4 regions of the Streptomyces sp. NPDC028991 genome follow, and region 1 is predicted to be linked to each of the others. Evidence: riboswitches for the same ligand, from Rfam matches in the RefSeq annotation. Region 1 holds a riboswitch; each other region holds the start of a gene.
The links. A riboswitch is a leader RNA that binds a small molecule or an ion and turns the genes downstream of it on or off. The one in region 1 is predicted to bind cyclic di-AMP.
Positions count from the first base shown of each region.

Region 1 (6,996 bases):
GTCAGGTCCAGGGGAGGACGCGGACGCAGCCCCTCGGAGAGGCAGGCGTCATACGTCAGGAGGCCCAGTGATTCGGAGTTGCCCAGGATCGCCACCCTCGGCCCGGCGGGCAGCGGCTGGCGGGCGAGGAGCAGCCCCGCGTCGACCAGGTCGGTGATCGTGTCGACGCGGATCACGCCGGCCTGCCTCAGCAGCGCGGAGACCGTCGCGTGGGGCAGCCGTGTCGCCCGTACCGCGTGCCCCTGCGGCGCCACGCCGCCGTGCCGGGCGCCCTGGACCACCACCAGCGGCTTGACGGCCGCCGTCCGCCGGGCCAGGCGGGTGAACTTGCGCGGGTTGCCGATGGACTCCAGGTACATCAGCGCGACGTCGGTCTCCGGGTCGTCGTACCAGTACTGGAGGACGTCGTTGCCCGAGACGTCGGCCCGGTTGCCGGAGGAGACGAAGGTCGACACGCCGGTGACGCCGGTGACGCCGCCGCCTCGCCGGTGCAGCCGGGACAGCAGGGCGATCCCGATGGCGCCGGACTGGGCGAACAGACCGATCCGGCCGGGGCGCGGCATCTCGGGGGCGAGGGAGGCGTTGAGCCGCACGTCCGGGGAGGTGTTGATGATCCCGAAGGCGTTGGGGCCGATGATCCGCATGCCGTACGTGCGCGCGTGCCGCACGAGGGCGCGCTGGCGTTCACGTCCGTCGGGACCGCTGTCGGCATACCCGGCGGTGATCACCACGAGGCCCTGCACACCGTGCTCGCCGCACTCGGTGACGACCTCGGGGACCTGCTCGGCGGGCACGGTGACGACCGCGAGGTCGACCGGCCCGTCGATCTCGCGCACCGAGCGGCGGGCGGGCGCCCCGTCGAGCTCCTTCTGCCCCTCGGGAAGGGCCTTGTTCACGGCGTACAGCCGGCCGGTGTAGCCCGCGTCCCGGATGTTGCCGAGGATGCTGCGACCGACGCCTCCCGGTGCGCGGCCGGTACCGACGACCGCGACCGAACCGGGCTGCAACAGCCGCCGAACGGAACGCGCCTCCGCGCGGTGCTCACGCGCGTACTGCACGGCGAGCGAGCGGTCGGTGGGTTCGAGGTCGAACTCCAGGCGGACCACGCCGTCCTCGAAGCTGCGCTTCTGGGTGTACCCGGCGTCCATGAACACCTTGATCATCTTGGTGTTGGCAGGCAGCACCTCGGCGGCGAAGCGGCGGATGCCGCGCTCGCGGGCGACGGCGGCGATGTGTTCCAGCAGCGCGGAGGCGACGCCACGGCCCTGGTGGGCGTCCTGGACGAGGAAGGCGACCTCGGCCTCGTCGGCCGGTGCCGAGGCGGGTGTTCCACCGGCGCCGATCCGGTCGTAGCGTACGGTGGCGATGAACTCGCCGCCGATGGTGGCCGCGAGTCCCACCCGGTCCACAAAGTCGTGGTGCGTGAAGCGGTGGACGTCCTTGGCGGACAGGCGAGGGTACGGCGCGAAGAAGCGGTAGTACTTCGACTCGTCGGAGACCTGCTCGTAGAAGCTGACCAGGCGCTCGGCGTCATCAACGGTGATGGGGCGGACGCGCGCGGTGCCGCCGTCGCGCAGCACCACGTCGGCCTCCCAGTGGGCGGGGTACTCGTGCCGGTCCGACGAGGTCTGCATGGGCCCCAGAGTACGGCTCGCGTACGACAACGGCGCGAGGCAGTCTGTGGAGGACGGAAGGCCGGGCCGAGGCCGCGGTCCGGCGACCACACGGGACGGTGCACGGTGCCGTCCCGGCACGCTTCACGATGTGGGAAACTGGTCTAGACAAGACTGGTCTAGACAACATGAAACCTTGAACACCTGAAGGGCAGCATCACATGGCTGAGCGCCGCGTCAACGTCGGCTGGGCCGAGGGTCTCCACGCCCGCCCCGCCTCCATCTTCGTCCGAGCCGCCACGGCCACAGGCGTCCCGGTGACGATCGCCAAGGCCGACGGTTCCCCCGTCAACGCGGCCTCCATGCTGGCCGTCCTCGGCCTCGGCGCCCAGGGCGGCGAGGAGATCGTCCTCGCCGCCGACGCCGAGGGTGCGGACGCCGCCCTGGACCGACTGGCGAAGCTGGTCTCCGAAGGACTCGAGGAACTCCCCGAGACCGTCTGATCAACGGCAGCACCGAAAGGCCCGCCCGGAACACTGGGCGGGCCTTTCGCTTTCGCTTTCCGCTCCCCCACACTTTCGAGCACAACAGGAAATAGGCAGCAGAGAACACCCCCCCCCCGAATTACCCCCTCTTTGTATACGGCCCCCGTGTTAATGCCGCAGGCTCGGCGTGTTTACGGGACGTTGCGAGTTCCTCACACGCTCCGTCCGCCCGCCGCCGGAGGTGAATCGCAGTCTGAGCGCCGACGCCGACCGCTCGGTGTGCAGCGTCATGAGCGCCCGCGCGCGCTCGCCGTCGCCCCGGGCCACCGCGTCCACGATCGCGCCGTGCTCCGCCCAGCACTCCACGGGTCCGGCCGGCGCCTCAACGACGTACATCCAGGCGATCTTGTGGCGCAGCTGGGTCAGCAAGGCCGCCAGGGAAGAGCTGCCGGCGGACTGGGCGAGGGTCTCGTGGAACCATCCGCCCAGTGAGCGCAGGTCCTCGCTGTTGCCCTGCCTGGCACGCTCCTGCCCGAGCCTCACCAGCCCGCGGAGCACCTTGAGGTGCGCCTCGGTGCGGCGCCGGGCCGCGCGGGAGGCGCCGAGGGGCTCGAGGAGCGTACGCGTCTCCAGCAGGTCGGCGGCCTCCTGCTCGGTGGGTTCCGCGACGCACGCGCCCGCGTGCCGCCGCGTCACCACGAAGCCCTCGGCCTCCAGCGTACGCAGGGCCTCGCGGACGGGGACGCGGGAGACGCCGTAGCGGCGGGCCAGAAGTTCCTCGGTGAGCCGGCTGCCGCGTCCGTGGACGCCGGTGACGATGTCGTCCCGGATCGCCGTGCACACCGAGTGCGCCGGAATACGCATACCCGACCTCCGCCTTAATCCCCGTGAAACGTCGACGATTGACGCGTGTTCAGTGACTCTAGGCCAATCAAGCGGATATTCCGACGGTGCGGCGGATTTCATGGACGTTTTTTGGACGACGGCGCTTCCGGGACCCGCGCGGAAATGCGAAAGCCCCGGCTCGGGAAGCCGGGGCTTTCGGGTGCCGTACCCGCGCTACGTCAGAGGTTCACACCGTGGGAGCGGAGGTAGGCGACGGGGTCCATGTCCGAACCGTACTCGGAACTCGTGCGGGCCTCGAAGTGCAGGTGCGGTCCGGTGACGTTGCCGGTGGCGCCGGAGAGGCCGATCTGCTGCCCGGCGCCGACCGACTGGCCGACCGAGACGCCGATGGACGACAGGTGGCCGTACTGCGTGTACGTACCGTCGTGCATCTTGATGACGACCTGGTTGCCGTACGCCCCGCCCCAGCCGGCCTCCACGACGGTGCCGACGCCGACCGCGTGCACGGAGGTGCCGCTGGCGGCGTGGAAGTCGATGCCGGTGTGGCTGCCGGACGACCACAGAGAGCTGCCGGCCTGGTAGGCGGTGGAGACGTAGGAGGCGGTGATCGGCGACACGAAGGTGTTGAGGCGCTTGCGCTCCGCCTCGCGTGCGGCGCGCTCCTTGGCCTCGCGCGCCTCCTTCGCCGCCTCGGCCGCCCGCTCGCGCGCGGCCTCCTGGGCCGCCTCACGGGCGGCGGCGTGCAGGGCCGCCTGCTCCTGCGCGGTGGCCTGGGCGTCGATCTCGTGGGCTATGGAGTCGCCGATGGTGACGACCGGGGTGAGTCCGCTCTGCTCCGCCTCGGACTCGGCGGCGAGCGCAGGAGCCGCGAGGGTGCCGACGACGCCGGTGGTGGCGAGGGCCGCGACACCCGCCGCGCGGGCGGTGGTGCGGTGCACCCGGCTGGGACGGCGGTGCTTCCCGGTGGCGCGCGTGAACGCCATGTAGAGGCTGGTCCTTTCCTTCCCTCTCGCCTACCGGGTTAGCTGACGGGTTCGGAGGTGGAAGGTCTCCTACGGACCCCCTCGCTGCGCGCGGGCGTCCGATTCACCCCAGGGACTGCATGGGTCCCCGGCTCCCCTGGCTCGCGCCGTACGGGGACTCGGCGATGGCTGTCCGGTGCCGCGGGTGCGGCGCACTGCCTGACGAACAGCCCGGATGACGCTAAACGCGGCTGTCTTCAATCCTCAAACGCAACAAGCTTTTTGTAGCGCACGCCACAGGGCAGACGGGCAGCCTCTCCCTCAATTCGGACAAAAGGCGGCCCTGATGACACTCGGGTCACCAGGGCCGCCACGCGCGCGTGCCGCTACTCGGCCGCAACCACGGTGACTTCACCGATACCGAGAGCCTCGACGGGCTCCTTGATCTGCGCCGCGTCGCCGACGAGGACGGTGACCAGACGGTCGCCCGGGAAGGCGTTGACGACCGCGGCCGTGGCCTCCACCGTGCCGGTGGCGGCGAGTTGGCGGTACAGCGTCCCCTGGTAGTCGTCGGGCAGGTGCTGCTCGACCTGGTCGGCGAGAGTGCTCGCCACGGCCGCCGCCGTCTCGTACTTCAGCGGCGCCACGCCCACCAGATTCTGCACGGCCACGTCGCGCTCGGCGTCGGTGAGCCCTTCCGCGGCGAGCTTGCGCAGCACCGTCCACAGGTCGTCCAGGGCGGGACCGGTGTTGGGGGTGTCCACGGAGCCGCTGATGGCGAGCATGGCGGCACCCGTGCCGTCGGGCGCGGAACGCAGGACCTGCCCGAACGCCCGTACGCCGTAGGTGTAGCCCTTCTCCTCGCGCAGGACGCGGTCCAGGCGCGAGGTGAGGGTGCCGCCGAGGCAGTACGTCCCGAGCACCTGCGCGGGCCACACACGGTCGTGCCGGTCCGCGCCGGTGCGGCCGATGAGCAGCTGCGTCTGGACGGCACCGGGGCGGTCCACGATGACGACCCGGCCGGTGTCGTCGGCGGTCACCGGGGGTACCGGGCGCGCCTCGGCCGCGGAGCCGGTCCACGCGCCCAGCGTCTCGCCGAGCAGCGCGTCGAGGTCGACGCCGGTGAGGTCGCCGACGACCACGGCGGTGGCCGTGGCGGGCCGGACGTGCTTCTCGTAGAAGGCCCGCACGGCCGCCGAGTCGATGCTCGCGACCGTCTCCTCGGTGCCCTGCCGGGGGCGCGACATGCGCGTACCGGCCGGGAACAGCTCCTTGTACAGCTCCTTGGCCGCACGGCGGGCGGGGTTGGCCAGCTCGTGCGGGATCTCGTCGAGCCGGTTGCGGACCAGCCGTTCGACCTCGCCGTCCGCGAAGGCGGGCGCCCTGAGGGCGTCGGCGACCAGGCCGAGGGCCTTGGCGAGGCGCGAGACGGGCACCTCCAGGCTCAGCCGGACACCGGGGTGGTCGGCGTGTGCGTCGAGGGTGGCTCCGCAGCGCTCCAGCTCGGCGGCGAACTCCTCGGCGGAGTGCTTGTCGGTGCCCTCGGAGAAGGCACGCGCCATGATCGTGGCGACACCGTCGAGACCGGCCGGCTCGGCGTCCAGGGGCGCGTCCAGGAGCACCTCCACGGCGACGACCTGCTGACCGGGGCGATGACAGCGCAGCACGGTGAGGCCGTTGCCGAGGCTGCCGCGCCCGGGCGCCGGGAAGGCCCACGGCTTGGGCTCGCCGGCTTGCGGCTGGGCGTGGAATTCCATGGTGGCGAGCTCGGTCACTTGGCCGCCTCCTCGTTCTCGTCGGTGGCGTCGTTCGTGTCGGCGTCGGTGTCCTCTGCGGGGGCGGTCGGCTCGTAGACGAGCACCGCGCGGTTGTCGGGGCGCAGGCGGGCCTTGGCGACCTCCTGGACCTCCTCGGCCGTCACCTCGAGCACCCGCTGTACGGCGGTGAGGGCGAGCTGCGGGTCGCCGAACAGGACGGTGTACCGGCACAGTTCGTCGGCGCGGCCCGCGACGGTGCCCAGGCGGTCCAGCCACTCGCGCTCCAACTGGGCCTGGGCGCGCTCCATCTCCTCCGCCGTGGGTCCCTCCTCGGCGAACCGGGCGAGCTCCTCGTCGATGGCGGTCTCGATGACCGGCACCTCGACGTCACCGGACGTCTTCACGTCCAGCCACCCCAGGGAGGGCGCTCCGGCGAGCCGCAGCAGGCCGAATCCGGCGGCGACGGCCGTGCGGTCGCGGCGTACCAGCCGGTTGTACAGACGGGAAGACTCGCCGCCGCCCAGGACGGTGAGGGCCAGGTCGGCCGCGTCGCACGCGCGCGTGCCGTCCTCCGGCAGGCGGTAGGCGGCCATCAGGGCGCGGGCCGGGACGTCCTCCTCGAGGATCTCGCGCAGCTGCCCGCCCATGACGTCGGGCAGCGAGCCGTCCCGGGGGGCCTGCTTGCCGTCGTGCGAGGCGATGGAGCCGAAGTACTTCTCGATCCATGCGAGCGTCTGCTCGGGGTCGATGTCGCCGACGACCGAGAGCACCGCGTTGTTCGGCGCGTAGTAGGTGCGGAAGAACGCGCGCGCGTCCTCCAGCGTCGCCGCGTCCAGGTCGGCCATGGAGCCGATCGGCGTGTGGTGGTAGGGGTGGCCCTCCGGGTAGGCGAGGGCGGTCAGCTTCTCGAACGCCGTGCCGTAGGGCACGTTGTCGTAGCGCTGGCGGCGTTCGTTCTTGACGACGTCCCGCTGGTTCTCCATGGACTCGTCGTCCAGCGCGGACAGCAGGGAGCCCATGCGGTCGGCCTCCAGCCAGAGGGCGAGCTCCAGCTGGTGGGCGGGCATGGTCTCGAAGTAGTTGGTGCGCTCGAAGCTGGTGGTGCCGTTGAGCGAGCCGCCGGCCCCCTGCACCAGTTCGAAGTGGCCGTTGCCCTTGACCTGGGCGGAGCCCTGGAACATGAGGTGCTCGAAAAGGTGAGCCAGGCCGGTACGCCCCTTGACCTCGTGGCGCGAGCCGACGTCGTACCAGAGGCACACCGCCGCGACCGGGGTCAGGTGGTCCTCGGAGAGCACCACGCGCAGGCCGTTGGCCAGGCGGTGCTCGGTCGCTG
Region 1 is NZ_JBVHVP010000016.1:129,834-136,829, reverse strand. Features, by position in the region: gene ACZ4V1_RS26975 (bifunctional acetate--CoA ligase family protein/GNAT family N-acetyltransferase) at 1-1,634, opposite strand, end outside; gene ACZ4V1_RS26970 (HPr family phosphocarrier protein) at 1,835-2,116, shown strand; gene ACZ4V1_RS26965 (GntR family transcriptional regulator) at 2,267-2,962, opposite strand; gene ACZ4V1_RS26960 (M23 family metallopeptidase) at 3,163-3,927, opposite strand; cyclic di-AMP (ydaO/yuaA leader) riboswitch at 3,940-4,101, opposite strand; gene ACZ4V1_RS26955 (M16 family metallopeptidase) at 4,293-5,681, opposite strand; gene ACZ4V1_RS26950 (M16 family metallopeptidase) at 5,678-6,996, opposite strand, start outside.

Region 2 (6,996 bases), on a different contig from region 1:
GGGTGAGTCGGACAGGTGCGGTGTCCGTATTCTCTGATCATGGACCGCACCGCGTATTCACTCGTCGCCACCGACCTCGACGGCACGCTGCTCCGCGGCGACGACACCGTGTCCGACCGGTCACTGGCCGCGCTGACGCGGGTGGCCGAGGCCGGTGCGCGGCATCTGGTGGTGACCGGGCGGCCGGCGCCCCGGGTGCGGTCCCTGCTCGACCGCCTCGGCTGCACGGGGCTCGCGGTGTGCGGCCAGGGCGCGCAGGTGTACGACGCCGGCGCACACCGGATGCTGTGGTCGGTCACCCTGGAACGGGAGCTGGCCGAGACCGCGCTCGGCAAGATCGAGGCCGAGGTGGGGCAGGTGCACGCCGCGGTCGACCAAGACGGCGTCGACGGCCTGACGCTCATCGAACCGGGCTACCTGATGCCCCACCCGACGCTGCCCGCGGTGCGGGTCGAGCGGCGCGACGAGCTGTGGAGCGCGCCGATCAGCAAGGTGCTGCTGCGCCACCCCGACCTGACCGACGACGAGTTGGCGGCGACGGCACGCGCGGTGGTGGGCTCCCTCGCCACGGTCACCATGTCGGGGCCGGGGACGGTGGAGCTCCAGCCGTGCGGCATCACCAAGGCGACCGGCCTCGCGATGGCCGCCGAGCGCCTGGGGCTGGGCCGGCGGCGGACGATCGCCTTCGGCGACATGCCGAACGACATCCCCATGTTCGACTGGGCGGCGCACGGCGTCGCCATGGCCGGCGCCCACCCCGAACTCAAGGCGGTGGCCGACGAGGTCACCACGACGAACGAGGACGACGGCGTGGCCGTCGTCCTCGAGCGGATCTTCGGAACCTCTTAGTACGCCTCGGCGCGGCTCAGTACGCCTCGGCGCAGCTCAGTGCGGTGCGGCGCAGTTCGGTGCGGCTCCGCGCAGCCCGGTGCGGTTCCGCGCGGATCAGTACGCGCCGAAGACGTTGTCCATCGAGCCGTACCGGTCGGCCGCGTAGTTGCAGGCGGCGGTGATGTTGGCGACCGGGTCGTACGGGTCCCAGGAGGTGCCGGGCACGTGGTACGCCTGGAAGGTCGGGTCGATCACCTGGAGCAGGCCCTTGGACGGGGTGCCGTTGATGGCGTTGATGTCCCAGTTGTTGATGGCGAGCGGGTTGCCGGACGACTCCCGCATGATGTTGCGGTGAATGCCCTCGTACGACCCGGGGATGCCGTGCTGCGCCATGACGTCGAGCGACTCCCGGATCCAGCCGTCGAGGTTGTCCGGGTACGTCGTCGCCGCCGTGGTGGCGGACGCGGCGGAGGTGGTGGCGGCCGGGGTGGCCGCGGAGGCGCTGGTGGCGCCGATGAGCGGCAGGGCGAGCACTGCGGCGCCGGTGCCGGCCACCGCGAGCTTCCGGGCGAGGCGGGCGGTGCGGGCGTGACGGTTCTGACCGTTGGCAGACATGCTTGAGTCCCTCTCCTTACGCCTGCGAGGTGAGCTGTCGGGTTCGGGCGGGGAGGTGCCCGGCCGGGCCCTGACGGGCACGGCTTCACCCCAAGCCGCTCCGGTGGTGACCGGTGCGGCGACTTACCTGGGTCCCCCGCTCCTGCCTGCGAGTTTGTTGGCGGATGACTGTGTGACCGGGCGGTGGCAGGATTCGGCGTCCGCCCGACAGGCCGGGAACGTATGCGAGAGCAGATGTCCGAAACAAGTGCAGGAATCACCCAACAGTCCTGTTGACCTTGGTCTGGGGTGTTTGAGGCGCTTGATCCTTTGCGGCTGCCAAGGCTCAACTGGCTTGCGGCGCAAAGGGAGGGCACAGCCGGCGGCGGGGTTGCCTACAGGTGTGCGGGAGTGAGCCAACTCACTGGCCTCAACAAGGATGGCAAATCGGGCATTCAGGCCAACAGGGAGCCAATCGGCCGTAGGCCGGGAGGGCTTCGGATGCCGGCCGGCGGCCGGATGGGCTCGCCGTCGTGCGCGCCCCGTCTCTCGCCTCGCCCTGAGCGGTGTTTCGGCGCGCCGTGCGGGCATCCGTTCGAGGTGAGGGTGGAGTGCGCCGAGTGGGTGACGTATTCGCAGTGCGGGCCGTTGGGGGGAGTGATGTGATCTTCCGTGGCGGGTTCCGGCCCTGGCGATGTCGATCAATGTCTGCTCATATCACCTGATCAAAAACATACTGTGCATGATCTGATACCGACCGGCCTGTAACGGTGGGCGCTCGCGGTGATCGAAAGGTGACCGGATACGCTGACTTGAGTGGTGGCAGCGACCTATCGACAAACCAGGTAATCGCCAGTAGACACCAGCAGACAGGAGACCCCTCGTGACCGTCGTCGGGCCGTTCGGGCTGAGCGTGCGGGACCAGGCTCTGGAAGCCGATGTCCAGGCCGGATTGGTTGCTGTCGAGGAAGGGTTGCTTGAGGCAACCAAGAGCGAGGTTCCGTTCATCACGGAGGCCGCCCAGCACCTGGTGCGAGCCGGCGGCAAACGTTTCCGGCCACTGCTGGTGATGCTCTCCGCCCAGTTCGGCGACCCCTACGCCCCCGGGATCGTGCCCTCGGCCGTCGTCGTGGAGCTGACCCACCTCGCCACCCTCTATCACGACGACGTGATGGACGAGGCCGCCGTGCGGCGTGGCGTATCCAGTGCCAACACCCGCTGGGGAAACTCGGTCGCCGTCCTCACCGGCGACTTCCTGTTCGCCCGCGCCTCGCAGATCCTCGCCGACCTCGGGCCCGAGGCGGTCCGCGTGCAGGCCCTGGCGTTCGAGCGGCTCGTCACCGGCCAGATCCTGGAGACGGCGGGGCCCCAGGACGGCCGGGACCCGGTCGACCACTACCTGGACGTGCTGGGCGGCAAGACGGGCTCGCTGGTGGCGGTCTCCTGCCGGTTCGGGGCGATGATGTCCGGCGCCGACGAGACGGTCGTGGACGTGCTGACCCAGTACGGCGAGCGGCTCGGTGTCGCCTTCCAGCTCGCGGACGACGTCCTGGACATCGCCTCCGACTCCCACGAGTCGGGGAAGACGCCCGGGACCGACCTGCGCGAGGGAATCCCGACCCTCCCGGTGCTGCGGCTCCGGGAGCGGGCGGCGCGGCTCGGGCTCGCCGAGGACATCGCGCTGTGCGAGCTGCTGGACTCCGACCTGAGCGACGACGCGCGGCACGCGGAGGCGCTGCGGCTGCTGCGCGCCCACCCCGCGCTGGAGCAGGCGCGGCAGGACACCATCCGGTACGCCAAGGACGCCCGGGCGGCGCTGGCCCCGCTCAGGGAGTGCGAGGCGAAGGCCGCGCTGGTGGAGCTGTGCGACGCCGTGGTGCACCGGGCCGGCTGAACGCCCGGCCGCGTACCCCGCCCCCTACGGGCCGGGGGAGTCGCGGCCCCTCCGTGTCATCCCGCAGGAGTAGGCGGAGTTGAGCCCGCGGTCTGACGATTCCCCTTGGCCGATTTGGTCAGATGGACACCACGGAAGACACCAATCCTCACCGATTCGGGTGAGAATGGCGGCTCACGGGTGAACGAGTGCGAGGCCGTGGGACAGCCGCCGCCGACGACGGAGGTAGGGCACACAATGGCACCGATCGATTCCGACGACAGCACGACCGCCGGTGAGGGCGAGGACCTGCGGTCCGGACGGCGCAGGGCCGCGCGGTACGTCGTCCCGGTCGCGGTGATGGGAGTGGCGGCCGCGACGATCGGCCTCGTCCCCGCCCTCGCCGACTCCGGGGACCCGGACCTTCCGAAGGTCACGGCGGAACAACTCATCGAGAAGATCGCGAAGTCGGACGTCGAGCAGCTGTCCGGCACGGTCAAGATCAGCACGGACCTGGGCCTGCCGGACCTCGGCGGTCTGGAGAGCGGCATGATGTCCGGTATAACCGGCGCGCCGGGCGGTTCGGGCGGAGACGAGGGCGGCTCGGCCGCCGACCCGTCGGCCAAGCTCACCGAGCTGGTCTCCGGCACCCACACGCTCCGGGTCGCCGCAGACGGCCCCGACCGGCAGAAGCTGTCCCTGCTGGAGAACGCCGCAGAGTACAGCCTCATCCACGACGGCAAGGACGTCTGGGGCTACGACAGCGAGTCCAACGAGGTGTACCACACCACCACGTCCGGCGCCGCCGAGCAGCCGGAGAAGGAGGTGCCGGCCACTCCGAAGGACTTCGCCGACCAGGCACTCAAGGCGGTCGACGACACCACGTCCGTGACCGTCGACGGCACCGCTCAGGTGGCCGGCCGGGACGCCTACCGACTGGTGATCAAGCCGAAGCAGGAAGGTTCCACGGTCGGCGCCATCAGCGTCGCGGTGGACGCGAAGACCGGCATGCCGCTGAAGTTCACGCTGACCCCGGCGAGCGGCGGCGCCGCCGTCGTGGACGCGGGCTTCACCAAGGTCAGCTTCGCGAAGCCGGACGCGTCGACGTTCGACTTCACCCCGCCCAAGGGCGCGAAGGTCACCGAGGCCGACGAGACGGCCGAGGCGCCGGAGCACGGCCGGGAGGCCGGGGGCGACCTCGCGCAGGAGATGGACGGCCTGAAGGGGACGGACGGCCTGAAGGGGACGGACGGCCCGAAGGTAATCGGCGAGGGATGGAACTCGATCGCCACCTTCGACACCGGCGGCCAGGGCCTGCCCACGGCCTCCGCGGGCGGCGACCTCGGTGGTTTCCTCGGCTCCTTCGGCGACCAGGTCAAGGGCGATTTCGGCTCCGGCACGGTCTTCAAGACCCGCCTGGTCAACGCCCTGATCACGGACGACGGCAAGGTCTACGCCGGTGCGGTCACCAAGGACGCGCTGGTGAAGGCGGCCGACGCCGCCCAGTAGGCGTCGGACGGGAGCCGTTGTCCGTACGGAGCCGTTGTCAGCTCGGACCAGTGACGACGAAGTGGACGAAGTAACGAAGTAACGAAGTGACGAAGTGAGGGAGCCGGTGGCCGAGACGTCCGCCATGGAAGCGAGGGAAGCGGAGGGCCCGGACCGGGGGAGCGGCGCGGACGACGCCGTCATCTCGACCCGGGCGCTCACCAAGCGCTACCGCGGCGGGCAGCTCGCCGTCGACGGTCTGGACCTGACCGTCCCGGCGGGCAGTGTCTTCGGCTTCCTCGGTCCCAACGGCTCCGGCAAGACCACCACCATCCGCATGCTGATGGGCCTGATCGAGCCGACCTCCGGCACCGCGCGCGTGCTGGGCCGGCCCATGCCGCGCACCGCCCGCACCGTGCTGCCCCAGGTCGGCGCCCTCATCGAGGGCCCCGCCCTGTACGGCTTCCTCTCCGGCCGCGACAACCTGCTGCGCTACGACGCCGCCGACCCGGCCGCCGACCCGCGCACCCGGCGCCGACGCGTCGCGGCGGCGCTGGACCGGGTGGGCCTCGCGGCCGCCGCCGGCAAGAAGGCGAAGGCGTACTCGCTCGGCATGAAGCAGCGACTCGGACTCGCGGCGGCGCTGCTCCAGCCGCGCCGCCTGCTCGTCCTGGACGAGCCGACCAACGGACTCGACCCCCAGGGCATGCGCGAGATCCGCGCGCTCGTTCGCGAACTGGCCTCCGACGGCACGACCGTCTTTCTCTCCTCCCACCTGCTGGACGAGATCGAGCAGGTGTGTACGCATGCCGCCGTGATGGCCCAGGGGCGGTTGATCACCCAGGGCGCGGTCGCCGACCTGGCGGCCGGGGCGCGTGGCCGGCTGGTGGTGACCACGCCGGACACGGGAGAGGCGGCCCGGGTGCTGAAGGAGCACGGCGCCGGGGACGTGGCCGTCGCCGAGGACCGGTTGACGGCGGAACCACCGGACGGTGACCTCGCCGACCTGAACGCCGCCCTGGTCGCGGCCGGTGTCCGGGTCCGCGGCTTCGGAGTGGAACGCGCCTCCCTGGAGGACGCGTTCGTGGCGCTGACCGGGGAGGGCTTCGATGTCGCGGGCTGAGCGTTCGCGGACTGAGGTGACGGGGGCCGGGGTGCCGAGCGCCGGGGTGCCGAGCGCGCTGCGCGTCCCGAGCCCGTTGTGGTCGTTCGGACTGTTCCGCAGTGAACTGCTGATCACCTTCCGACGCTGGCGCACTCTCGCCCTCCTGGGCGTGCTGGCCGCCGTGCCGGTCCTGGTGGGGATCGCCGTGAAGATCGAGACGAGCGACGAGGCGTCGTTCGGCGGTGGGGGCGGTGGGGGCGGTGGGGGCGGTGGCGGCGGTGGGGGCGGCGAGGGTCCGGCGTTCATCTCGCAGATCAGCAACAACGGCCTGTTCCTGGTCTTCACCGCGCTCGCCGCGACCCTCCCGTTCTTCCTGCCGATGGCCGTCGGCGTCGTCGCGGGCGACGCGATCGCGGGCGAGGCGAGCGCGGGCACCCTGCGCTACCTCCTGGTCGCCCCGGCCGGCCGCACGCGTCTGCTCCTCACCAAGTACGCCACAGTGATCGCGTTCTGCGTCGCCGCCACCTTGGTGGTCGCGGTCTCGGCGCTCGCCGTCGGAGCGGTGTTGTTCCCGGTCGGCGAACTGACCACCATCTCCGGCACCCGGATCAGCTACGCCGAGGGATTGGGCCGGGCCCTGCTGATCGCCTTGGTCGTGGCCGCCTCACTCGTCGGCGTGGCGGCCCTCGGCCTCTTCGTCTCGACGCTGACCGGCAGCGGTATCGCGGCCATGGCGGCCACGGTCGGGCTGCTGATCACCGTCCAGATCCTCGACCAGATCCCGCAGCTCGACGTGCTCCAGCCGTACTTCTTCTCGCACTACTGGCTGTCCTTCGCCGACCTGATGCGCGAACCGGTCTACTGGGACGACCTGGTGAAGAACCTCGGCCTCCAGGCCCTCTACGCGGCGGTGTTCGGCTCGGCGGCCTGGGCGCGGTTCACTGCGAAGGACATCACCTCGTAGCCAGGGCCTCCGTCTCCTCGTACGGGAAGCGGGCGAGCGGTGCCTCCCGAGTGAAGAAGGTCTTGGCCCGGGTCAGCGCCTCGGTGTCCTTCAGGACGTCGCCGGGCTTGCTGCCGTTGCCGAGCAGTACGCCACCGAAAC
Region 2 is NZ_JBVHVP010000002.1:203,228-210,223, forward strand. Features, by position in the region: gene ACZ4V1_RS05000 (HAD family hydrolase) at 40-849, shown strand; gene ACZ4V1_RS05005 (transglycosylase SLT domain-containing protein) at 946-1,446, opposite strand; cyclic di-AMP (ydaO/yuaA leader) riboswitch at 1,452-1,619, opposite strand; gene ACZ4V1_RS05010 (polyprenyl synthetase family protein) at 2,309-3,319, shown strand; gene ACZ4V1_RS05015 (LolA family protein) at 3,557-4,807, shown strand; gene ACZ4V1_RS05020 (ABC transporter ATP-binding protein) at 4,932-5,909, shown strand; gene ACZ4V1_RS05025 (ABC transporter permease) at 5,896-6,855, shown strand; gene ACZ4V1_RS05030 (flavodoxin family protein) at 6,845-6,996, opposite strand, start outside.
Region 2: another riboswitch for cyclic di-AMP. It lies ahead of ACZ4V1_RS05005 (transglycosylase SLT domain-containing protein); the one in region 1 lies ahead of ACZ4V1_RS26960 (M23 family metallopeptidase).

Region 3 (6,996 bases), on a different contig from region 1:
CGAGGGCGGCGCCGTACAGGTCTTCGCCGAAGTCGAGGGCAGGACGGTCTTCGTGTCCGTCCGGGACCGGGGCCCCGGCTTCGACCTCGACTCGATACCCGCCGACCGTATGGGCGTCAGAGAATCGATCATCGGCCGCATGGAGCGCAACGGCGGCACGGCGCGGCTGCGCGCGGTGCCGGACGGCGGCACGGAGGTCGAGCTGGAGATGGAGAGGGCGGAGAATACGTCATGAGCGACCCGACCGAGGCGAACGGAACGGCGGGAACGGGCGAGGCGGCCGGTCCCGCACAGCCGGCGGACGGCGGCGCGGGGGAGCGTCACGTGCGCGTGGTTCTCGTCGACGACCACCGCATGTTCCGCACCGGCGTCCAGGCGGAGATCGGCCAGACCGCGCAGACCGGGGTCGAGGTCGTCGGCGAGGCCGCCGACGTCGACCAGGCCGTCACGGTCATCACCGCGACCCGGCCCGAGGTGGTGCTCCTGGACGTCCATCTCCCGGGCGGCGGCGGCGTCGAAGTACTGCGCCGCTGCGCCCCCTTGATGAGCGACGCCGAGCAGCCCGTCCGCTTCCTCGCCCTGTCCGTCTCGGACGCGGCGGAGGACGTCATCGGTGTGATCCGCGGCGGCGCCCGGGGCTACGTGACCAAGACGATCACCGGCACCGACCTGGTCAACTCGGTTTTCCGCGTCCAGGAGGGCGACGCCGTCTTCTCCCCGCGCCTGGCCGGTTTCGTCCTCGACGCGTTCGCCTCCACCGACGCCCCGCCGGTCGACGAGGACATGGACCGCCTCACCCAGCGCGAGCGCGAGGTACTGCGCCTGATCGCCCGTGGTTACGCGTACAAGGAGATCGCCAAGCAGCTGTACATCTCGGTGAAGACGGTCGAGTCCCACGTCTCGGCGGTCCTCCGCAAGCTCCAGCTGTCCAACCGCCACGAGCTGACACGGTGGGCCACGGCGCGTCGGCTGGTGTGACCGGCCACGCGGGCGTCACACCACCCGCGTAGCCCCCGCGAACGGCATCTCGTCGATCGGGGCGACGCGGACCGGGGCCGACGGGTTCGGGGCGTGGATCATCCGGCCGTTGCCGGCGTAGATGCCGACGTGACTGATGCCGGAGTAGAAGAAGACCAGGTCGCCGGGGAGGAGTTCCGAGCGGGCGACGCGGCGGCCCGCGTCGATCTGGGCGTAGGTGGTGCGGGGCAGGGAGACACCGGCGGCGCGGTAGGCGGCCTGGACGAGGCCCGAGCAGTCGAAGGAGTCGGGGCCGGCCGCGCCCCACACATAGGGGCTGCCGAGCTTCTGGCGGGCGTAGGCGACGGCCGCCGCGGCGCGGGAGTTGGGCGCCTGGGTGGTAGCGGCGGACAGTGGGTCCCTGTCGCCCGTCGAGGAGCGGGAGGCGCGGTCGCCCGTGCCGTGGCCGAGGCGGGCGCGTTCCTCGGCCGTCAGCCGGGAGAGCAGGCGGCGGGCCGAGTCCAGCTTGCCGGTGATCGTCTCGCGGTGACGTTTCAGCTCCGCCCGGCGGGACTTCAGCGAGGTCACCTCGATGCGGGCGGCTCCGCGCAGCTGCTCGATCTCCCGCAGTTCCTTGCGTACCCGGCCCACGGCGGCCGCCTGCCGGCTGCCCGCCCGCTCGACGAAGGCGGCACCGTCGAGGTACCGGTCGGGGTCGGCGGAGAGCGCGAGTTGCAGGGCGGGGTCGAGGCCGCCGCTGCGGTACTGGGCCGCCGCGGCGGAACCCAGTCGCTCCCGGGCGGAGTTCAGCCGGTCCTCCTTGCGGGCGGTCTGGTCGCGTAGGTGCTCCAGGCGTTGCTCGGCGGCGACCGCCTTCTCCTTGGCGCCGTTGTACTTCTCCGTGGCGACCTCCGCCTCCTGGTAGAGCTCCTCCACCTTGGCTCTGACCTGTGCGGGAGTCGGTTCCGGCTCGGCGTGCCCGGTGCCGGCGCCCAGCCCGGTCGCGGTAGCCGCGCCCGCGAGGGTGACCGTGGCCGCCGTACACACCCTCCCGCCGCCCGTCGCGCGCTGTCGCGGCCTGCGGTGCGTTCCCACCTGCGATCCACGTCCTTCCGTACGACTCGACTCCGGTTGCCTGGGAGAGGACGCTAGGCGCGGCGGTAACGGCCCGGTGACGGGATGCGCGGAAGTGGCGGTACCGGAGCGGTCGGCGACCGTAGGTGACCAGGAGTCCGTTCCGCGGGCGTCGCCTTCACGCAGGGTGATGACCGATGTGCCGGATCGGGGACGTGCGGGAGGCGTGAGGTGTTATGGGGCGGGCGGTCGTGCTGGCGCGCACCCGCGTGTCCGCGCCTCCGGCGGCCCGGTGTCGGCCGGTGTCCGGCCTCTCATTAGGCTCCGGCCCCATGGACGTACTCATCCACATCTTCGTCGGTCTGCACATCATCGGTATCGCCTCGCTCCTCGGCGGCTTCCTGACCCAGCTGAAGGCGATGGGCCAGGGCACGGCCCGTTTCGTTCCGGCGATGCTGCACGGCGCACTGACGATGCTGGTCACCGGCGTCATCCTGATCGGCCTCAACCAGGCCGACGACCAGTCCGTCGACAACGTCAAGATCGGCGTGAAGCTCGCCGTACTGGTCGTGATCCTCGGCCTGGTCTACGTGAAGCGCGACGACGAGAAGGTGGAGAAGCCGCTGTTCGGCCTGGTGGGCCTGCTGACCGTGGCGAACGTCTTCATCGCGGTGCTCTGGACCTGACCCGCCCGGTGTCCGCGCCCGCGGACCGCAGCCCGGCTCCGGCCCGGAAGACCGCCCCCGCCGCTACCGCCAGCCACGCGGCCACCGCGATCCACAGCAGCGCCCGACCGGGCGCGTCCAGCCACGGCACGTCGAGGACGGCGGCGACGGACAGCGTCGCCGCCGCCGTCATGCCGAGGGGGAAGACGGTCGACCAGCGGCGCACGTCGTAGCGGAGCCGGGGCCAGGCGATCTCGGCGGCGAGCAGTACGGCGTACCAGGCGAGGTCGAGGGCGAGCAGGAAGACGGTCACGTCGTGCAGGACCGCGTAGTCGTCGTTGTTCCACAGGTACATGCCGGTCCCGGCCGCCGCCAGCAGTTTGGCGCCGGCGAGGGCCGAGATGGCGAGCGCGCCGCCCGCCACCCAGTGGTCCCCGGACCCCCGGGCCACCTGCCGCAGGTCGAAGCGGAACAGCGCGATCAGGTAGAGCACGATCCCCAGCCAGAACGGCACCAGCGACGCGTACGCCAGCCAGGGCGTCGAGGTGGCCGCGGCCAGCGTGGCGCCCAGCACGGCCAGCCCCTCCGTGGCCACGCAGCCCAGGAACACGGCGCCCGGCATCCTGCGCCCCCAGTGGGTGACGACCAGGAGCAGCAGCCCCGGCCACAGCAACGCCGCCAGCACCAGCAGCGCCGCCGCCACGGGTGACCAGCCGAAGAGGGAGAAGCGGGTACCGAGCACGGTCGTCGCGGCGACGGCGGTGAGCGCGCCCGGCGTCCCGGCCCGCGTCACCCACTGCGCGCGCTCGACCAGCAGCAGGTAGACGAAGTTCGCCGCCAGCGTCAGCCAGGCGGCGCAGGCCAGGACCAGGGCGATCCGGGACAGGACCTCGTGACCCGTCAGGTGCAGGGCGACCGACAGGATGCCGGTCGCCATGACCGCGGCCCCGGCGGCCGGCGGACGCTGAGCCCACCAGGCGCGCAGAGGGTAGGGAAAGGCGGGGGAGGTGCCGGATGACATGCGCCCGATGCTAGAGAGCCCCGCGCGTCAGGCCGGGCGCACCACGCTGTGGATCGACGACTCGCCGTCGTAGTAGATCGACTCCTCACGGACGTACGCGCCCGGCTTCGGGGCGTGGATCATCATGCCGTTGCCGATGTAGAGGCCGACATGGCTGAGGTCGTCGTAGAAGAAGACCAGGTCACCGGGCTGGGCCTGGGCGACCGGGACCGTCGTGCCCGCGTCGACCTGGTCGTAGGTGGTGCGCGGCAGGGTCACGTCGGCGGCCTTCCAGGCGGCCTGGGTGAGCCCCGAGCAGTCGTAGGAGCCGGGGCCCGTGGCGCCCCACACGTACGGCTTGCCGATCTGTGCGCGGGCGAAGGCGAGCGCCTTCTCGGCCTTGGTGCCGTAGGAGGAGTCCGGCGTGGTGGACCCGGTTCCCGTACCGGTGTCGCCGGAGCCGGATGATCCGGGGGTGTCCGCGGCGGCGTCGCTCTCCTGCCGCGCCGCCCGCTCCTGCCGCTCCCGCTCCTCGGCCTGCCGCTTGGCGAGTTCCGCGGCCTTGCGGGCGGCCTCCTCCTGCTTCTTCTTCTCGATCGCCGCGAGCCGGGCCTTCTCCTCGGCGGTCAGCTCCGACAGCAGCTCCCGCGCGGTGGCGAGCTTCTTCTGGACGGTGGCCTTGGCGGTCTTGAGGTCGCTCTGCGACTCGGTGAGCGTCTCGAGGCTCTCGGTGGCCTCGCGGCGCTTCTCCATCGTCTCGGACTGCTGGGTGGCGTAGTCGTCGACCGCGTCCTTCTGGCGGCCGGTGAGCCGGTTCAGCAGGTGATTCCGGTCGACGTAGTCCTGCGGCGAGTCCGCGAGCAGGACTGTCGCGGTCTCCGGGATCGAGGCGCCCGTACGGTACTGCGCGGAGGCGAAGGAGCCGAGCTCCTCGCGCGCCTCGTTCAGTTTCTGGGTGCGCTTGGCGACGTCGTCGAGCAGGGTGTCGACGCGTTTGCGCTGCTTGGTGGTCTTCTCCTTGGCCGCGTTGTACTTCTCCGTCGCCGACCCCGCCTGGCGGTACAGGTCGTCGACCTTCTTCTCGACCTCTTCGAGGCTCGGCCTGTCGTCGTCCGACGGTGCCGCGGTGGCCGTCTGGGACAGCAGGGCGACGGAGGTGAGGGCCGCCGTGGCGAGGGCGGGGGGCCGTATTCCTGCGACGCGCGTACCGGTGGGACGCGACTTGCGGTGCGACGCCAAGGAGGCGACTCCTTCCACGCTCCGCCTACCGGGTTAGCTGTCGGGTTCGGGCGGTGGTTCGGAAGGTTTGCCCTACGGCGGGTCCGCCCCGTCGGGGGCGGTACGGCCGATTCACCCCAAGGTTCTCGGTTGGGTCCCCGGCTCCGGGCGCCGTGCGGGCACACCGGACTCGGCGGAGGCCGCGCGGCCCGGCGACGTTCGCCGGAGGGGGTCGTGCGGCCTGTCCGAACCGTAGCCAACTCGTGTGGCGGCTGTGAAGGTTGGTGGGTGATATGCCCGATACATTTTCGTGACCTCCGGGTGGGGCCGCCTCCCGGCCACCGCGCGGTCACTCTTCGTGGTCCGCTCTGTCGCAGCGCGTGCTCATGGCGGGATACCGGCCATTCTCCGGGGTGGCGCCGGGTTGTCGGTGGGGCGCCCTAGACTCGGAGAGCGATGAGCAGCCTCTTTGACGACAGCTTCCTGGCGAGCCTCCAGATCCCCCGCGGTCACGAGGAGGAACCCCCGCCGCCGCCCGACGACGATCACGGACCGGAGCCGGTTCCGCACGATCTGTTCGGCGGGAAGTTCGACGCGCCGCCGGACCGGGACGCCCACTACCGGGACGGCGCCCCGCGCCCCGCCCTGGACGCCGCGGCGCTCCTGGAGGGGCTGAACGAGAACCAGCGCGCCGCCGTCGTCCACTCCGGCTCCCCGCTGCTCATCGTGGCCGGCGCCGGCTCGGGCAAGACCCGCGTGCTCACCCACCGCATCGCCCACCTGCTGGCCGAGCGGAGCGTCCACCCGGGCCAGATCCTCGCGATCACCTTCACCAACAAGGCCGCGGGCGAGATGAAGGAGCGCGTCGAGCAGCTCGTCGGCCCGCGTGCGAACGCGATGTGGGTGATGACCTTCCACAGCGCCTGCGTCCGCATCCTGCGCCGCGAGTCGAAGCGGCTCGGCTTCACCTCGTCCTTCTCGATCTACGACGCCGCCGACTCCAAGCGCCTGATGGCGCTCGTCTGCCGCGACCTGGATCTCGACCCCAAGCGTTTCCCGCCCAAGTCCTTCAGCGCCAAGATCTCGAATCTGAAGAACGAGCTGATCGACGAGGAGGACTTCGCCGCCCAGGCCGCCGACGGCTTCGAGAAGACCGTCGCCCAGGCCTACGCCCTCTACCAGTCGCGGCTGCGCGAGGCGAACGCCCTCGACTTCGACGACCTGATCATGACGACGGTCAATCTGCTGCGCGCCTTCCCGGACGTCGCCGAGCACTACCGCCGCCGCTTCCGGCACGTCCTGGTCGACGAGTACCAGGACACCAACCACGCCCAGTACTCCCTGGTCCGCGAGCTGGTCGGCACCTCCGAGCACCCCGTCGACGTGCCGCCCGAGGCCGAGGTCCCGCCCGCCGAGCTGTGTGTCGTGGGCGACGCCGACCAGTCGATCTACGCCTTCCGCGGCGCCACCATCCGTAACATCCTCCAGTTCGAGGAGGACTACCCGGACGCGACGACGATCCTCCTGGAGCAGAACTACCGCTCCACCCAGACGATCCTCAGCGCCGCCAACGCGGTCATCGAGCGCAACGAGTCCCGCCGGCCCAAGAACCTGTGGACCAACCAGGGCGCCGGCTCGCAGATCACCGGGTACGTCGCCGACACCGAGCACGACGAGGCACAGTTCGTCGCCGACGAGATAGACCGCCTCACGGACGCGGGCGAGGCGAAGGCCGGCGACGTCGCCGTCTTCTACCGGACCAACGCCCAGTCCCGTGTCTTCGAAGAGGTCTTCATCCGCGTCGGCCTGCCCTACAAGGTCGTCGGCGGTGTCCGCTTCTACGAGCGCAAGGAGGTCCGGGACGTCCTTGCCTACCTGCGGGTACTGGCCAACCCCGAGGACTCGGTGCCGCTGCGCCGGATCCTCAACGTCCCCAAGCGGGGCATCGGTGACCGGGCCGAAGCCATGATCGACGCGCTCTCCCAGCGCGAGAAGATCAGCTTCCCGCAGGCGCTCAAGCGCGTCGACGAGGCATACGGCATGGCCGCGCGCTCGGCGAACGCCGTCAAGCGGTTCAACACG
Region 3 is NZ_JBVHVP010000002.1:388,177-395,172, forward strand. Features, by position in the region: gene ACZ4V1_RS05935 (PspC domain-containing protein) at 1-235, shown strand, start outside; gene ACZ4V1_RS05940 (LuxR C-terminal-related transcriptional regulator) at 232-978, shown strand; gene ACZ4V1_RS05945 (C40 family peptidase) at 994-2,052, opposite strand; gene ACZ4V1_RS05950 (hypothetical protein) at 2,364-2,717, shown strand; gene ACZ4V1_RS05955 (tellurite resistance/C4-dicarboxylate transporter family protein) at 2,695-3,717, opposite strand; gene ACZ4V1_RS05960 (C40 family peptidase) at 3,745-4,935, opposite strand; cyclic di-AMP (ydaO/yuaA leader) riboswitch at 4,943-5,120, opposite strand; gene pcrA (DNA helicase PcrA) at 5,371-6,996, shown strand, end outside.
Region 3: another riboswitch for cyclic di-AMP. It lies ahead of ACZ4V1_RS05960 (C40 family peptidase); the one in region 1 lies ahead of ACZ4V1_RS26960 (M23 family metallopeptidase).

Region 4 (6,996 bases), on a different contig from region 1:
CCACCGACGCGGACGCGTACGCATCCGCACTGGTGGCAGCGCACCTGGGTGCGTTACGGCGCGCTGATCACCCTGCTCGCGCTCTCCGGTCTGGTGATCCTGGCCCTGGTGCGCGAACAGACCGGCACGCAGGGGTTCCTGGTGGGGCTCGGCCTCGCGGTCCTGCCCGTGCCGCTGCTCATCACCGCGTTCCGCTGGCTGGACCGGGTCGAGCCCGGACCCTGGCGGAACCTGCTGTTCTGCTTCGCCTGGGGCGCCTGCGCGGCGGCGCTGATCGCGATCGTCGCCAACAGCTTCGCGACGAGATGGATAGCGACGGCCACCGCCGACCCGGCCGGCGCGGACACCCTGGGCGCCACGGTCATAGCCCCGGTGGTCGAGGAGTCCGCGAAGGCCGCCGCCGTCCTGCTGGTCTTCCTCTTCCGCAGGCGGGACTTCACCGGCATCGTCGACGGCATCGTCATAGCGGGCGTCACCGCCACCGGCTTCGCCTTCACCGAGAACATCCTCTACCTGGGCAACGCCTTCGGCACCGACCAGCTCACCGGCGGCAGCGGCATCGCCTCCGTCACCGCGGCGACCTTCTTCGTCCGCATCGTGATGTCGCCGTTCGCCCACCCGCTCTTCACCGTGCTCACCGGCATCGGCTTCGGCATCGCCGCACTCTCCACGGGCCGCCACCGCCTGCGCCGCGCCCTGCTCCCGCCGGCCGGCCTGCTGCTGGCGATGGGCATGCACGCGCTGTGGAACGGCTCGGCCACGTTCGGCGAGTACGGCTTCCTCGCCGTGTACGGGGCGTTCATGGTGCCCTCCTTCGGCCTGCTGACCTGGCTGGCGATCTGGACCCGGCAGCGCGAACTGGGCGCCGTACGCGACGCGCTCCCCGTGTACGTCGTGGCCGGGTGGCTGACGCCGACGGAGTCTTACGCGCTCGGCTCGATGCGCGCCCGCCGGATCGCCCGTCAGCACGCCCGCCGGCACGCCGGGAAGGAGGTGGCCCGGACGGTGGCGCGGTACGAGGCGTACGCGACCTCGCTGGCGTTCCTGCGGCAGCGCGGGCTGAGGGGCGGGGCGGGCGCCGACTACGCCGTACGGGAACGGGAACTGCTGGACGCCCTGTGGCACCGACGCGACGTGGCGCGCCCGGCACTGGACTACGCGGCCCGGGCCACGGCACCGCCCGTACCGGTGGCCGTACCACCCTGGGGACATCCGCACGGACCGTTCCCGCACGGGCCGTTCCCGCACGGGGCGCTTCCGCACGGGGCCCTCCCACCCGGGCCGTTCCCGCACGGACCGTACGGCCCCGGCCGGCCGACGTCGGCCCCGACGCCGTACCCCGCGCCGACAACCTACGCCCCGTACAGCCCGTACGCGCCGTACGCCCCGCCCCGTCCCTACCGGCCGTAGACCCGCAGCCGTACGGTCTCAGGCCGACGCCTCGGTAAGCCTCCCGACCTCGCCCTGCGTCAGGCTCAGCTCCGCCACGCCCAGCAGCGCCGGCAACTGCTCCACCGTGCGCGCGGACGCGATCGGCGCGGCCACCGTCGGCTGCGCGGCCAGCCAGGCCAGGGCGACCGTGGCGACGGGGGCGTCGTGGGCCCCGGCGATCTCGTCCAGGGCGGCGAGGACCCGTCGGCCGCGTTCGGTCCCGAGGTGCTTCGCGGCTCCGCCCGCCCGCGGGCTGTCGACCGCCGCACCGGTCCGGTACTTGCCGGTGAGGAAGCCGGACGCGAGGGCGTAGTACGGCACGGCGGCCAGGCCCGCGCGCTCCGCGAGCTCGCGGAGCTCACCCTCGTACGTCTCGCGCGAGACCAGGTTGTAGTGCGGCTGGAGGGCCACGTACCGGGCGAGGCCCTCTCGGTCGGAGAACTCCAGGGACGCCGCGAGCCGCTCGGCGGAGATGTTGGAGGCGGCGATGTGCCGGACCTTGCCCGCCTTCACCAGCTCGTCGAGCGCGCCGATGATCTCCTCCACCGGCACCTCGGGCTTGTCGAAGTGGGTGTAGTAGAGGTCGATGTGGTCCGTGCCCAGGCGGCGCAGCGAGGCGTCGGCGGCGGACTTGATGTTCGCGGCCGTCAGTCCCGGGTACTCGGGGTGCTGGCTGACCTTGGTGGCGAGGACGACGTCGCCTCGGCTGCCTCGGGAGGCGAGCCACTTGCCGATGAGGGTCTCGGACTCCCCGCCGCTGTTGCCGTCGACCCACGCGGAGTAGGAGTCGGCGGTGTCGAGGAAATTGCCGCCCGCGGCCGTGTAGGCGTCGAGGACGGCGAAGGAGGTGTCCTGGTCGGCGGTCCAGCCGAAGACGTTGCCGCCGAGGGCGAGCGGGAAGACCTCCAGGTCGGAGGAGCCGAGTTTGCGCAGAGAAGTCATGTCCTGCGTCAACGACCGTACTGGACGGGGCGATTCCGGAAACGGGGCAAAGTTCCCGCAAACCGCCCATCGCGCACCGGCAGCCCTGACGTCGGGGGGACGCCGTCAGGACCGCCGGGGATCAGCGGAGACGGGCAGCGCGCGAGGCGGGAATCGGGGGTGAGGCGGGAATCAGGGGGTGAGGCCCTTGCTCTGCAGCCACGCCATCGGGTCGATACCGCCACCGCCGGCCGTGTGGACCTCCATGTGGAGGTGGGCGCCGGTGACGTTGCCGGTGGCGCCGACACGGCCGATGACGTCACCGGTGGTGACCTTCTGGCCGACGCTGACGCTGATGGAGGACTGGTGGGCGTACCAGACCTCGGTGCCGTCGTCGAGGGTGAGCACGGTCTTGTATCCGTACGACCCGTCCCAGCCGGCCGACGTGATCGTGCCGCTGTGCACCGCCTTGAGCAGCGTGCCCGTGGGGGCGGCGAAGTCGAGGCCGGTGTGGTGGCCGGAGGACCAGTAGGCGCCGGCCTGGCCGAAGGTGGAGGAGATCGTGTACGAGGAGGTCGGCAGCGTGTACTGCTTGGCCAGCTGCGCGAGCCGCTCGGCCTCGGCCTTCTTCGCGGCCTCCTCCTCCGCCTTCTTCTTGGCGGCGGCGGCCTTGGCCTCGGCCTCCTTCTCCGCCTTGGCGGCGGCTTCCGCTGCCTTCTTCTCGGCGGCGGCCGCGGCTTCGGCGGCGGCCTTGGTCTCGACCTGGGCCTGCTGCTGCTCGGCCTGCGCCAGGATCCGGGCGCGCAGCGACTCGCCGGCGTCGGTGGTGCTCTCCGAGGTGGTGTCGGCGGAGACCGTGGCGATGCTGCTGAGCGGGGTGGTGGAACCCTCCGGCTCCGGCTCCTCCTCGTCGGAGATGAGCGAGCCGACGTTCGGCAGGTCCGGCACGGAGATCGACACCGGCGGCTTGCCGGTCTGCGCGCTGGCCATGCCGCCCGCGCCGACCGCGGCTATGACACCGACGCCGAGGACGGTGGAGCTGCGGGCGAGTCCGCCGCGCTGCTTGGCGACGCGGTGCCGGCCGCGTACGGGGCGGATGGAGTCCGCGGTGGGATTCCACTCCTCCCAGGGGCCCTCTTCGGTGCGGTAGCCGTCGTAGCCGAAGGTGTCGGTGTCGTGCCCGCTGGGCACGAACGGGGCCTCGGGGGCAGGCCGGTTGGACGCCACGTGGGCGTACTCCTTTCCTTCCTTTCGCCTACCGGGTTAGCTGACGGGTTCGGAGCAGGAAGGTCTCCTACGCGCGTATATCCGCCGTGTCTCCACGGCGTCGTACGAGCGATTCACCCCAATGTGGTGGTTCCCCGGTTCCCTTGCGGGATTCGGCGCGTGCGCACGGAGCCGCCTTCTGTGACGGCTGGGACGACCGCGCTGCGTTATCGAACGTTAATAGACGTGAGGCTCGGATTCCAAGCCGTTCCTCTTGATCATTAACGAATCCGGCCGGGACGTACGCCTCGTGACCGGTGAAAACCGGGCGAGTTGACCGGCTCTCGGTATTCCCCCTTCCATCACAAATTTCTGACGGTGTATCAGTTGTTATGCGGAGGGCGGTCGGTCCGTCACGTCCGGTGATATCGATCAAGGTCGTCGTACGGCGAGCAGTGCCATGTCGTCGGCCATGCCGCCCCCGGAGTGCCGGCGCACGTCGTCGGCGAGGGTGTCGAGCAGTTCCACCGGGTGCCGGAACACCCGGCCGGCCAGCCGGACGTGCGGATCGTAGAACTCCCCCCGCGTGTCCCGTGCTTCCGACAGCCCGTCGGTGTACAGCAGCAGCGTGGCCCCACCGGGGAACTCGGCCTCCTCCGCACGGTCGGGCCACACGCCCAGCTCCCCCATGCCGAGCGGCAGCGCCGACTCGCGGGCGGGCAGCGGCCGCAGGGTGCCGTCGGCGTACAGCAGCAGGGGCGGCGGATGGCCGCGGTTGACGATGCGTACGGTCCCGTCGCCGTGCGGGAGTTCGGCGAGCACGGCGGTGGTGAACCCCTCGAAGGCGTCCAGCCCCTCCCGCCGGGTGCCCTCGCGGGCCAGCGCCCGCTCCAGCCGTTGCGCCACCGCCTCCAGGGTCGCCTCCTGCTCGGCGGCCTCCCGGAAGGCGCCGATCACGACGGCGACGGCGGCCACCGCGCCCATGCCCTTGCCGCGCACGTCGCCGACGATGAGCCGGATGCCGTGCGAACTGTCCTGCACCGCGTACAGATCACCGCCGATGAAGGCGTCGGCCTGCGCGGCCTCGTAGCACGCGGCGATCTCGAAACCGCCGATCCGCTCGGCGGGCTCCGGCAGCACGGCCCGCTGGGCGGCCTCGGCGATCTCGCGGACGGAGACGAGACGCTCGCCGGTGCGGCGGACGAAGCCGTTCACGAGTACGGCGAGCACGGCGACCGTGGCGATGGTGATCAACTCGGTGAGCGAGTCGACGTAGTGGATGACGCCCTTGCCGAGCTGCAGTCCGACGACGGCGGCCACCACGGCCAGGCCGGTGAGCGCCGTGCCGCGCCGTGAGTAGACCGGGGCGGCGACCAGGGGCGCGGCCGTGTAGAGGGGGCCCGCGGTGAAGTACCTCGGGGTGAAGATGTCGTACAGGATGGCGACGACGATCAGCAGCACGGGGAGCAGGCGTAAGAAGGTCCGCCCGTACGAGGCCCGCCACCGCCGCACCGGCCCCGTGGCCTCGGTGACCGGCAGGGGCTCCGGCCGGTCACCGAGGCCGGGGTCGGGCACGGGATCGCGGGGAAGCCGGCCGCCGGCCCGGGCGTAGGCTCCCTCGTCGTCCACGTCACCTGGCCGCACCACTCGTCTCCCGCCACCCCGCACGTCCGCGCCGCTTGCCGTCCCGTCCCCCAGGTTTCCCGGAGCGGGGGCGGGGGGCGAGCCGTGGGGGCCGGTCGGGTGAGGGTGGCGGGTGCCGGGATCACGTCCGTGAACGCACCGAAGGCCGGAATCCTCATGGATTCCGGCCTTCGGCCTTGAGTAGCGGGGACAGGATTTGAACCTGCGACCTCTGGGTTATGAGCCCAGCGAGCTACCGAGCTGCTCCACCCCGCGCCGTTGTGTCTCTACTGTACGTCATCCCGGGGGTGGAATGCACATCCGTATCCCCCTACCCCTCCAGGTGGCGGTTCGGCGCCTTCGCCCGCTGCTCGTACTCCGGCAGTACGACGACGCCGGCGCCCCCGGCCGCGAGCACCCCGCTGCCGTCGGCCCCCGGCACGAAGGTGTCCGGCTCGCGCCAGGCCGTGACCACGCGGCGCACCCCGGCGTCGAGGATCAGCCGGGCGCAGGGCGCGGGGCGGGAGGCGCGGCGGGCGCACGGCTCCAGGCTGCTGTACACGGTGGCGGTCGCGAGGCGCGGATCGGCGGGGTCGGCCTTCGCGAGCGCGGCCTCCTCGGCGTGCACGACGGGGTCGCCGCCCTCCCGGGAGTGGCCCCGCGCCAGCTCGGTCCCGTCGGCGGCGACCACGACCGCCCCCACGCTGAACGCCGTCTCCGACGGCGGGCACAGCTCCGCCAGCTCACAGGCGAGCTCCAGCCAGTGCCGGTCGGCGGCGGTGACGCGGTCGCCGGTGCCGGGGGCGGTGGGCAGGTACCGCGTCAGCACCACGTCCTCGATGCGCCGCGACTCCACCAGCCGCAGCCGCCCGCTCTGGTAGGCGCCGGGCCCGAACAGCCGGGGCGCGTCCGGGTCGCCCACGAACAGCGGCGCGAGGACGAGCTGCAGTTCGTCGGCGAGTTCCCGCTGCAGCAGCTGGGTGTGGACGGTCCCGCCGCCCTCGACCATGAGCCGCCGCACGCCCCGTCGGTCGTGCAGGTACTCCAGCGCCGTGCGCCAGTCGAGTGCGGCCCCGAGCGGCACGACGTCGGCGGCGATCCCCAGCGCGCGGGCCCGCCGGGCGCCGTCGTCCGTGGTCAGGAGCACCTTCTCCCCACCCGTGTGCCAGAACGCTGCCGCCGGGTCCAGCTCGCCGGTGGCGCTGACCGTCACCTTCAGCGGGTACTCCGCCTCCCCGGCCGCGACCCGGGCCGCCCGCCGCTCGGCGGAGTTCACCAGCAGACGCGGATTGTCGGCCCGGATCGTGCCGGCGCCGACGAGGATCGCGTCGACGGAGGCCCGCACCTCGTCGACGCGGTCGAAGTCGGCCGGGGAGGAGAGCAGGAGCCGTTCGGGGCCGGTGTCGTCCAGGTAGCCGTCGAGGGAGACGGCGGCGGAGAGGAGGACGTAGGGGAGGGGCATCGAGGCGACTCCGGTGGGATGGCCCTGGACTTCCGCGGACGAGACCGGTGAACACTCTCCATCCCGACCGACCCGCCGTGTGGACACGGCGTGCCCGCCCATCCTGCCAGTTCGGGCCCGGGGAACGGCGGAACGGAGGCGAGCAGCAGCCCACCGGGCGGCCGGTACCGCGTAGCTCGGCGACCGCCTGTGAAGCACGCGGAGGCGAAGCCGGCCGGGGCACCTTGCCGCCGATCTCCATGTTCCGTCGGCTGATCAGCGGTGGGGCCGGGGGTCGGGCCGGCGCCGGGTGGCATGGATGGAACCGAGCAGATTGAGGGACTGGGCGCTGGGGCTGCCTGGTTCGGCGTGGT
Region 4 is NZ_JBVHVP010000004.1:16,488-23,483, forward strand. Features, by position in the region: gene ACZ4V1_RS10275 (PrsW family intramembrane metalloprotease) at 1-1,410, shown strand, start outside; gene ACZ4V1_RS10280 (aldo/keto reductase) at 1,429-2,373, opposite strand; gene ACZ4V1_RS10285 (M23 family metallopeptidase) at 2,545-3,579, opposite strand; cyclic di-AMP (ydaO/yuaA leader) riboswitch at 3,590-3,747, opposite strand; gene ACZ4V1_RS10290 (PP2C family protein-serine/threonine phosphatase) at 3,991-5,202, opposite strand; tRNA gene ACZ4V1_RS10295 (tRNA-Met) at 5,384-5,457, opposite strand; gene ACZ4V1_RS10300 (dihydrofolate reductase family protein) at 5,513-6,643, opposite strand; gene ACZ4V1_RS10305 (helix-turn-helix transcriptional regulator) at 6,899-6,996, opposite strand, start outside.
Region 4: another riboswitch for cyclic di-AMP. It lies ahead of ACZ4V1_RS10285 (M23 family metallopeptidase); the one in region 1 lies ahead of ACZ4V1_RS26960 (M23 family metallopeptidase).